DNA from 2 places in the Duganella sp. GW822-FHT06D06 genome. Region 2 is predicted to be linked to the other one. Evidence: predicted binding sites of a transcription regulator. Region 2 holds the regulator's gene; the other holds the start of a gene.
What was found. Region 2 encodes LexA, which represses DNA repair genes until DNA is damaged. Its sites were predicted from a motif close to ACTGTATNNNNATACAGT; they were not measured.
Positions count from the first base shown of each region.

Region 1: a site for LexA is predicted at 2,260-2,277, ahead of recA (recombinase RecA). Genes of this name have one in related genera too.

Region 1 covers NZ_JBXALQ010000007.1:271,169-275,585, forward strand. Annotated here, with positions in the region: gene AC1RMD_RS15730 (sensor histidine kinase) at 1-1,467, opposite strand, end outside; gene AC1RMD_RS15735 (response regulator) at 1,464-2,144, opposite strand; gene recA (recombinase RecA) at 2,327-3,454, shown strand; gene recX (recombination regulator RecX) at 3,633-4,085, shown strand; gene AC1RMD_RS15750 (DUF2889 domain-containing protein) at 4,351-4,417, shown strand, end outside.
Region 2 covers NZ_JBXALQ010000028.1:18,891-23,307, reverse strand. Annotated here, with positions in the region: gene AC1RMD_RS29915 (replicative DNA helicase) at 1-306, opposite strand, end outside; gene rplI (50S ribosomal protein L9) at 428-880, opposite strand; gene rpsR (30S ribosomal protein S18) at 915-1,205, opposite strand; gene priB (primosomal replication protein N) at 1,221-1,526, opposite strand; gene rpsF (30S ribosomal protein S6) at 1,545-1,931, opposite strand; gene lexA (transcriptional repressor LexA) at 2,228-2,866, shown strand; gene AC1RMD_RS29885 (hypothetical protein) at 2,915-3,409, opposite strand; gene AC1RMD_RS29880 (cystathionine gamma-synthase family protein) at 3,469-4,417, opposite strand, start outside.

The DNA.
Region 1 (4,417 bases), on a different contig from region 2:
CAGCGCGCCCGGCAGCTTGGACTGCTGCGCGCGCGGGTTGTTGTAGATGTCGACTTCGGCGCCGTGCTGCTGGGCGATCTCGCGCACGATGGCAAGGCCCAGGCCGCTGCCCTCGGCCTTGTTGCCGAGGATGCGGTAGAAACGCTCGAACACCCGCGCGCGTTCGGCCTGGGCGATGCCCGGCCCGGTGTCCTCGACTTCCAGGTAGCCGTGCTCCTCGTCGCCGCGCACCCGCACGGTGACGCTGCCGCCGGCCGGCGTGTAGCGCAGCGCGTTGTCGATGAGGTTGGACAGCAGCTCGCGCAGCATGGTCGGGTTGCCGACGATCTGCACCGGCGCGGCCGGCGCCTCGTAGCCGAGGTCGATGCGCTGCGCGAACGAGGCCGGCACCCAGTCCTGCACCGCGCTGCGCGCCAGCTCCGACAATTCCAGCGGCAGCAGGGCGGCGCCGGCCTGCGGCTGGTTCTCGGCGCGGGCCAGGGCCAGCAATTGATTGACCAGGCGGGTGGCCGCCTCCGAGCTCTTGGCCAGTTGCTCCAGCGAGCGGTGGATTTCGCCGCTGTCGGTCTGGCGCAGCGCCAGCTCGGACTGCATGCGCATGCCCGCCAGCGGCGTGCGCATCTGGTGCGCGGCGTCGGCGATGAAGCGTTTCTGCATCTCGATCGACAACGACAGCCGCGCCAGCATGTCGTTGAGCGAATTGACCAGCGGCGAGATTTCCTCCGGCACCTGGTTGGAGGCGATCGGACTGAGATCGTCCGAGCTGCGCGCGCGTATCCGCTCCTGCAACTGCGCCAGCGGCGACAGCCCGCGCGACAGCGCAAACCACACCAGGGCCAGCACGATCGGCAGGATGATGAACTGCGGCAGGATCACGCCCTTGATGATGGCGTTGGCCAGCTGGCCGCGTTTTTCCAGCGTCTCGGCCACCTGCACCAGCGCCAGCTGCGGTTCGTCGCCGATATTGTGTTCCAGCCGCACGTAGGCGTAGGCCACGCGCACCGACGTGCCGTGCATATTGTCGTTGCGGAAGCGCACGCTGCCGCGCGGCTTGTCGTCTTCGTCGATGACCGGCTGCGGCAGGTCGCGGTCGCCGTCCACGTGCTCGCCGCGCGGGCCCTGGATCTGGAAGTAGACGTTGTCGACATCGTCGGCGCGCAGGATGTCGCGGGCCGGGCCGGACAGGCCCTTGATGACCTTGCCGTCCACCGCGCGCACCTGCTGCGCCAGCACGGTGACGCTGTCTTCCAGCGCATGGTCGAACGGCTGGTTGGCGATGGACTTGGCCACCAGGTAGGTGATCGCGATGCTCATCGGCCACAGCAGCAGCAGCGGCGCCAGCATCCAGTCCAGGATTTCGCCGAACAGCGAGTGCTGGATGCCTTCGTCCGCTTCGGGCGCCGGCGGCTGGTATTCCAGATCCTTGGCCAGGTCCGGCGGCACATGCGGTGCGGCCGGCGGCGTCACTTGGAAGCGTCCGGATATTTTTCGAGGCAGTAGCCGAGGCCGCGCACGGTGGCGATGCGGATGCCGCCGATCTCGATCTTCTTGCGCAGCCGGTGCACATAGACTTCGATGGCGTTGTTGCTCACTTCCTCGCCCCACTCGCACAGGTGGTCGACCAGCTGTTCCTTGGACACCAGCCGGCCGCTGCGGGCCAGCAGGATTTCCAGCAGGCCCAGCTCGCGCGCCGACAGGTCCAGCATCTGCTCGTTGATGTAGGCGCTGCGGCCGACCTGGTCGTAGCTCAGCGGCCCGTGCCTGACCACGGTGGCGCCGCCGCCGGCGCCGCGCCGGGTCAGCGCCCGCACCCGCGCCTCCAGCTCGGACAGCGCGAAGGGCTTGGCCATGTAGTCGTCGGCGCCCAGGTCGAGGCCGTTGACGCGCTGCTCGATCGAGTCGGCCGCCGTCAAAATCAGCACCGGCAGCAGCGAGGAGCGCGCGCGCAGCCGGCGCAACACTTCCAGTCCGGACAGCTTGGGCAGGCCCAGGTCGAGGATCAGCAGGTCGAATTCCTGGGTCGAGAGGGCGGTGTCGGCTTCCTGGCCGTTGCTGACGCAATCGATGGCGTAGCCGGACTGGCGCAGCGAGCGGGTCAGGCCGTCGGCCAGCACGCTGTCGTCCTCGGCAAGTAAAATTCGCATAATGTAGACACTCCAACACTCCGGCTGCAGAAGCTCCTATTGTGTTTCATTTCGCGCAAGGTGGCGAGTTTTTGTGCAATCTCAAAATTGTTTAAAAATCGTGCTTGCATTAAGCACTGTTTTTTTATACAGTGCTGCCTGTACCGACGAATTTGCACCCACCTACTGGTTGAAAGAACATTATGGACGATAAAAAAGCTGTTGTACCTGCATCAGAAAAGGCCAAGGCGCTGGCTGCCGCGCTGGCCCAAATCGAGAAGCAATTCGGCAAAGGCTCCGTAATGCGCATGGACGCCAACACGCCGATCGAGGACGTACAGGTCGTGTCGACCGGTTCGCTCGGCCTGGATATCGCGCTGGGCGTCGGCGGCTTGCCGCGCGGCCGCGTGGTGGAAATCTACGGTCCGGAATCGTCGGGCAAAACCACGCTGACGCTGCAAACTATTGCTGAGATGCAAAAACTGGGCGGCACCTGCGCCTTCATCGACGCCGAACACGCGCTGGACGTCGGCTACGCACAGAAACTGGGCGTCAACCTGCACGAGCTGCTGATTTCGCAGCCGGACACCGGCGAACAAGCGCTGGAAATCTGCGACGCGCTGGTGCGCTCCGGTTCGGTCGACCTGGTGGTCATCGACTCGGTCGCCGCGCTGACGCCACGCGCCGAGATCGAAGGCGACATGGGCGATTCGCTGCCGGGCCTGCAAGCCCGCCTGATGTCCCAGGCGCTGCGCAAGCTGACCGGTTCGATCAACCGCACCAACACCCTGGTCATCTTCATCAACCAGATCCGCATGAAGATCGGCGTCATGTTCGGCAGCCCGGAAACCACCACCGGCGGCAACGCGTTGAAGTTCTACGCCTCCGTGCGCCTGGACATCCGCCGCACCGGCTCGATCAAATCGGGCGACGAGGTGATCGGCAACGAAACCAAGGTCAAGGTCGTCAAGAACAAGATCGCGCCGCCGTTCAAGGAAGCGCACTTCGACATCCTGTATGGCGCCGGCACCTCGCGTGAAGGTGAGATTCTTGACCTGGGCGTGGAAGCGAAGATCGTCGAGAAGTCCGGTTCCTGGTACAGCTACAACGGCGAGCGCGTCGGCCAGGGCAAGGACAACGCCCGTATCTTCCTGCAAGAGCGTCCTGAGCTGGCGTGGGAAATCGAGAACAAGGTCCGCGAATCGCTGGGCGTGCGCGTACTGCCGCCGCTGGCCGCCGACAAGGGCGACACCGTGGTCAAGCTGAAATCGGTCGACAAGGCCGACAAGGCCGATAAAGCGGACAAAGGCGACAAGGCCGACGCCGCGTAATCAGCGTCCGCTTGATCCCGAACCACCGCGCTGTTGATTCAGCCGGTGGTTTTCTCATTGTGCAAAGGGTTTTTATGGCAGCACCGCAACTTAGAAGTCGTTTCAAAAAGACCTCAGCTTCGTTGTGGCGCCTCGCCGTGCATTCGCACTGTCTTCGTCACCACGCCTCGCTGAGCTCATTTTGAAACAACTTCTTAGCCTGAAGGGCCGCGCCCTGCGCTACCTGTCGATGCGCGAACACAGCCGCATGGAGCTGGCCCGCAAGCTGGCGCGCTACGCGGAGGAGGGCGACGACGTCGAAGCCCTGCTCGACCTGCTGGAAAAGAACAATTGGCTGTCGCAGGAGCGTTTCTCCGAAGCGCTGATCCACCGGCGTTCGGCCCGCTTTGGCAACAGCCGCATCGTCGCCGAGCTGCAAAGCCACGGCATCAAGGGCGAGGAACTGCAGGAACTGAAAGCCGGCCTGGCCGCAGGCGAGACCGAGCGCTGCGTCGACGTCTGGAATCGCAAGTTCGGCACCGTGGCGGCCGATCCGCAGGAACGCAACAAACAGATGCGCTTTTTGCTGCAACGGGGATTTTCCCAGCGCGCCGTGCAAACCGCCCTGAAAGGCGCGCCGGAAGACGACTGACGGATCAAGTGGACCTTGCCGCGCTGCACCATGCAATGTTTCCATGACTGAAATAAGCACGGTGAATTTCTTGTAAAAACGATCTCGAAACGCCCATTTTTCCCTCCAAAAGATATGTTCTGACGCAACTGGAGGTCTTGATGTGCTACACTTTTGGGGTTTTTGCAGCGCCGCAGGTGCGGTAGTTGTCCGTAGAAGCTGCGGACACGTGCGATCAGCACATGGCTGCTTACTAAATTTCTGTCGCGAGAGCGGCATCGGTCTTATGTCCCTGTCAACCCCAGTTAACCGACGTGCGCTCCGGCACACGCGCGCAATTGCCGTCCAAGCGT
Region 2 (4,417 bases):
CGGCGTGTTCTGCGCCATCGCGTTCAGGTAGGCCAGGCCGCCGACATCGTCGGCCTTGCCCAGCTGGGTCAGGGTTTCAAACACCGTGATGACGTCGGCCGGCTTGGAGCCGTTGATCATCTTGACGACTTGCTCGTAGATGATGCGGTGGTCGTAGCGGTAAAAGTCTTCGGCATGCATCATATCCGCAATGCGGTCGAACGCCGCATTATCGCGCAGCAGGCCGCCGATGACGGACTGTTCTGCTTCGATGGAATGCGGCGGGACGCGGAGTGAATCTACTTGCGGATCGGAGGGGGCGTTCATGGCGCGAATTATACCTGCTTGCATGGGCCGTATTACAAATTTATGACGAGAAAAAAGCCGGGCAAGCCCGGCTTTTTCAATGTGTTGCAACACTTACCAGACGTTTCCGCCCAGAAAAGTATTAGGCAGCTTCGCCTACGACGGCAACGGTCACTTCCACCACCACGTCGGTGTGCAGAGCGACGCTGACCGGGTGCTCGCCAACGGTCTTCAGCGGACCGGTAGGCATGCGCACGGCAGCTTTTTCAACTGCGAAACCAGCTTTGGTCAGCGCTTCAGCGATGTCGAAGTTGGTGACGGAGCCGAACAGACGGCCGTCAACACCAGCTTTTTGCGAAACGTTCACGGTCATGCCGCTCAGTTTCTCGCCTTGGGCTTGAGCGGCGGCCAGCTTTTCAGCAGCAGCTTTTTCCAGTTCGGCGCGCTTGACTTCGAATTCAGCAACGGCGGACGCGGTAGCGCGGCGGGCCATTTTTTGCGGAATCAGGAAGTTACGTGCGTAACCGTCTTTAACTTTAACGACTTCACCCAGGTTGCCCAGGTTGACGACTTTTTCTAACAGAATGATTTGCATAGTTCTTCTCCAGGATCTTATCTAGACGACGCGATTAAGCGTGGTGCAGATCGGTGTAAGGCAGCAGCGCGAGGTAGCGAGCGCGCTTGATTGCGGTGTCAACTTGACGCTGGTAGTGCGCCTTGGTACCGGTCAGACGTGCTGGCATGATTTTGCCGTTTTCCTGGACGAAGTCTTTCAGGGTGTCGACGTCTTTGTAGTCAACTTGTTCTACGTTTGCGGCGGTGAAGCGGCAGAATTTCTTACGCTTGAACAAAGGATTCTGTTGCTTGCGCTTTTCTTTCAGCTTGAGCTTGTTTTTGTCGAACTTTTTACCGAATGCCATTTTAGGCTCCTGTATCTAAATTGAGCTGTCTGGGACAGCACTAAAATCAATGATGTGAAACACCAGGCTTTTGCTATTGCGATTCTTCTTGTTCAGGAAACCGGTGAACTGATACATGCCTGCCAGTGGCGCCTGACTGAAGCGGCCTGAAATCTCGCCCGCGGCAACCGCGGAAATTTCAAACTCGCTCAATCGGGCGATGCCTGCTTCGACTTGCTGCGAGCGGTGCTGGAGTACAGCACTGACGATCGGCATGCCGGCCGGGGTATAGCGCAAGGCGTCCCGTTCGGCGATCAAAGCAATAAACTGGAGCTGATTCAGCTCGGTTCCCGGGAACAATTAGGCCGCAGGAGCAGCAGCGACTGCTGGGGCTTCGGTGCGATGCGATTTCGCTGCATCTTCACGTTGTACCGACTTCATCATCGGCGAAGGAGCGGTTTCCGCTTTCTTCATCTTGACGGTCAGGTGACGCAGCACGGCATCATTGAATTTGAAGGCGGTTTCCAGCTCGACCAGGGTCTCGTTGTCGCATTCGATGTTCAGGCAGATGTAGTGTGCTTTAGCCAGTTTCTGGATCGAGTAAGCCATCTGACGACGGCCCCAATCTTCAACACGGTGCACGGCGCCGCCGCGGGTGGTGACCGAGGCTTTGTAACGCTCGATCATGGCGGGCACTTGCTCGCTCTGGTCCGGATGGACGATAAATACTATTTCATAGTGACGCATGCAAACTCCCTTAAGGACTGTGAATATAGCCCACCCTGGCGTCAAGACAGGTGTGGGAAGAGGTAAGCCCGCGACTATAGCAGCTTTGCCGCCAAAAGACCAGCCCCTGACCGGGGTCAAGTCTGACATTCGGACACGAGCTCTGCCGTAGCATTTATTACGGCAGAGCTCGTGTCCGAATGTCAGACTTGACCCCGGCATGAAATTATTTCGTGCTAAGCAACAAATTCCCTTGCATTTCGCTTCACACTGTACAAAAATACAGACTGTCTATATACACAGGCCTAAAGCACTCTATGATCAAGCTCACCGCAAGACAGGAACAAATTCTCAATCTGATCAAGGATGCCATCGAAAACACCGGCTTCCCGCCGACCCGCGCCGAAATCGCCAACGAACTGGGCTTCAAGTCCGCCAACGCGGCCGAGGAGCATTTGCAGGCGCTGGCGCGCAAGGGCGCGATCGAGATCGCCGCCGGCACGTCGCGCGGCATCCGCCTGCTGGGCGTGCACGCCGAACCGGCCGCTTCCAAGGTGCCGCTGTCGCTGATGATGTCGCTGCCGCTGATCGGCCGCGTGGCCGCCGGCTCGCCCATGCTGGCGCAGGAAAACCTGGAGACCAGCTACAGCGTCGATCCGGCCATGTTCTCTTCCCGCCCCGACTACCTGCTGAAGGTGCGCGGCGAATCGATGCGCGACGCCGGCATCATGGATGGCGATCTGCTGGCAGTGAAAAAGGTGGACAGCGCCAAGAACGGCCAGATCGTCGTGGCCCGCATCGGCAACGACGTCACCGTCAAGCGCTACCGCAAGACCGGCTCGCTCGTCGAACTGCTGCCGGAAAACCCGGACTTCAAGATCATCAAGGTCGATCCCGAAGCCGACGAGTTCGCGCTGGAAGGCCTGGCGGTCGGCCTGATGCGCAGCTGGCACTAAGGATTACCCCGGCGGCGCTGGCGGCGGGGTAATCCCCCCCCCAGGCGCCTAGCGCTTGCCCGCCGTCTCCGGCTGGCGCGACAGGTCGCGCGCGCTCAAGGCGATGTCGCCGCGCCGGCCTCCCCATGCAGCCTGCGCCAGCGTGACCGCGTCCGCCTGGCGTTTGGCCTCGTCGGCCACCCGCACGAACACCTCGCTCATCAAGGTCTGCGCGGCGTCCATTTCATCATCGGTCATCAGGTCGGCCAGGTCGGGCGGGATGCTCTTGCCGACCGGGAGCGCGGCATTGTAGTTCGCAAGGAAGCGGTCGTAGCAGCTGCGCCACGCGGCCAGCGCCTGCGTCACCGCAGCACCGCCGGCCAGGGCCGGGCGCATCGGCATATTGGGAGCCTGGCAGTTGAAGCGGGCCAGCGCGATGTCGGCGCCGTCGTAGCGGCTGGTGTAGTACTCGATCTCGGCCTGCCGCGCCAGACGGCGGGCCTGCTCGTCGGCGCAGGCGCTACTCGACAGCACGGTCAAGGCTAGTACCCATGCTGCTTTCATAACGCCTCCTCCCGCTTAGCAAAATTGAAAGCTTAGATTATCACAACTCGGCGCGATGCTCAGCAAGCTTCCAGTGCGCAGCTGAAATCGTCCAACAGATCGTCGGTATCCTCGATGCCGACCGACACCCGTATCAGCGATTCCGCGATGCCCATCGACGCCCGGCGTTCCGCGCCCATCTCGAAGAAGATGGTGTGCGCCACCGGGATGATCAAGGTGCGCGTGTCGCCCAGGTTGGAGGCCGGAATCGCCAGCTTCAGGCGGTTCAGGAAGTCGAAGCAGTCGATGCCGTCCTTCAGCTCAAAGCTCAGCAGCGAGCCGCAGCTGCGGAACAGTTCGCTGGAGATGGCGTGCTGCGGGTGCGACGCCAGGCCCGGGTAGTAGACCGCGGCCACGCGCTCGTCCGCCTCCAGCAGCCTGGCCAGCGCCAGCGCATTGGCGCTGGTGCGCTCCATGCGCAGCGCCAGCGTCTCGGCGCCGACGGCGATGTGGTGCGCCGCTTCCGGCGCCAGCGAGGCGCCGAAGTCGCGCAAGCCCTTGGCGCGGATCTGCGCCAGCCCCCATTGCAGCGGCGCGGCCTTCTTGTAGTTCTCGTAGATATTCGGGAAGCGGGTCCAGTCGTAGGCGCCGGTGTCGGTCAGGCTGCCGCCCAGCGCGTTGCCGTGGCCGCCGATCGACTTGGTCAGCGCGTTGACCACCAGCCCGGCGCCGACCGACTTCGGACGGAACAGATAAGGCGTGGTCATCGTGTTGTCGACGATGTAGAGGATGCCGCGCTGCCGGCACAGCTCGCCGATGCGTTTGAGGTCGGCCACTTGCGTGCGCGGATTGGCGATGGTCTCGACGAACACCACGCGGGTCTGCGCGGTGATGGCGGCGGCCACGTTGGCGACGTCGGTGGCGTCGACGAACGACACCGCCAAGCCCTGCGCCATGGTGGTCTGCCACAGGCTGTTGGTGTTACCGAACAGGAAAGCCGACGACACCACATGGTCGCCCGCGCGCAGC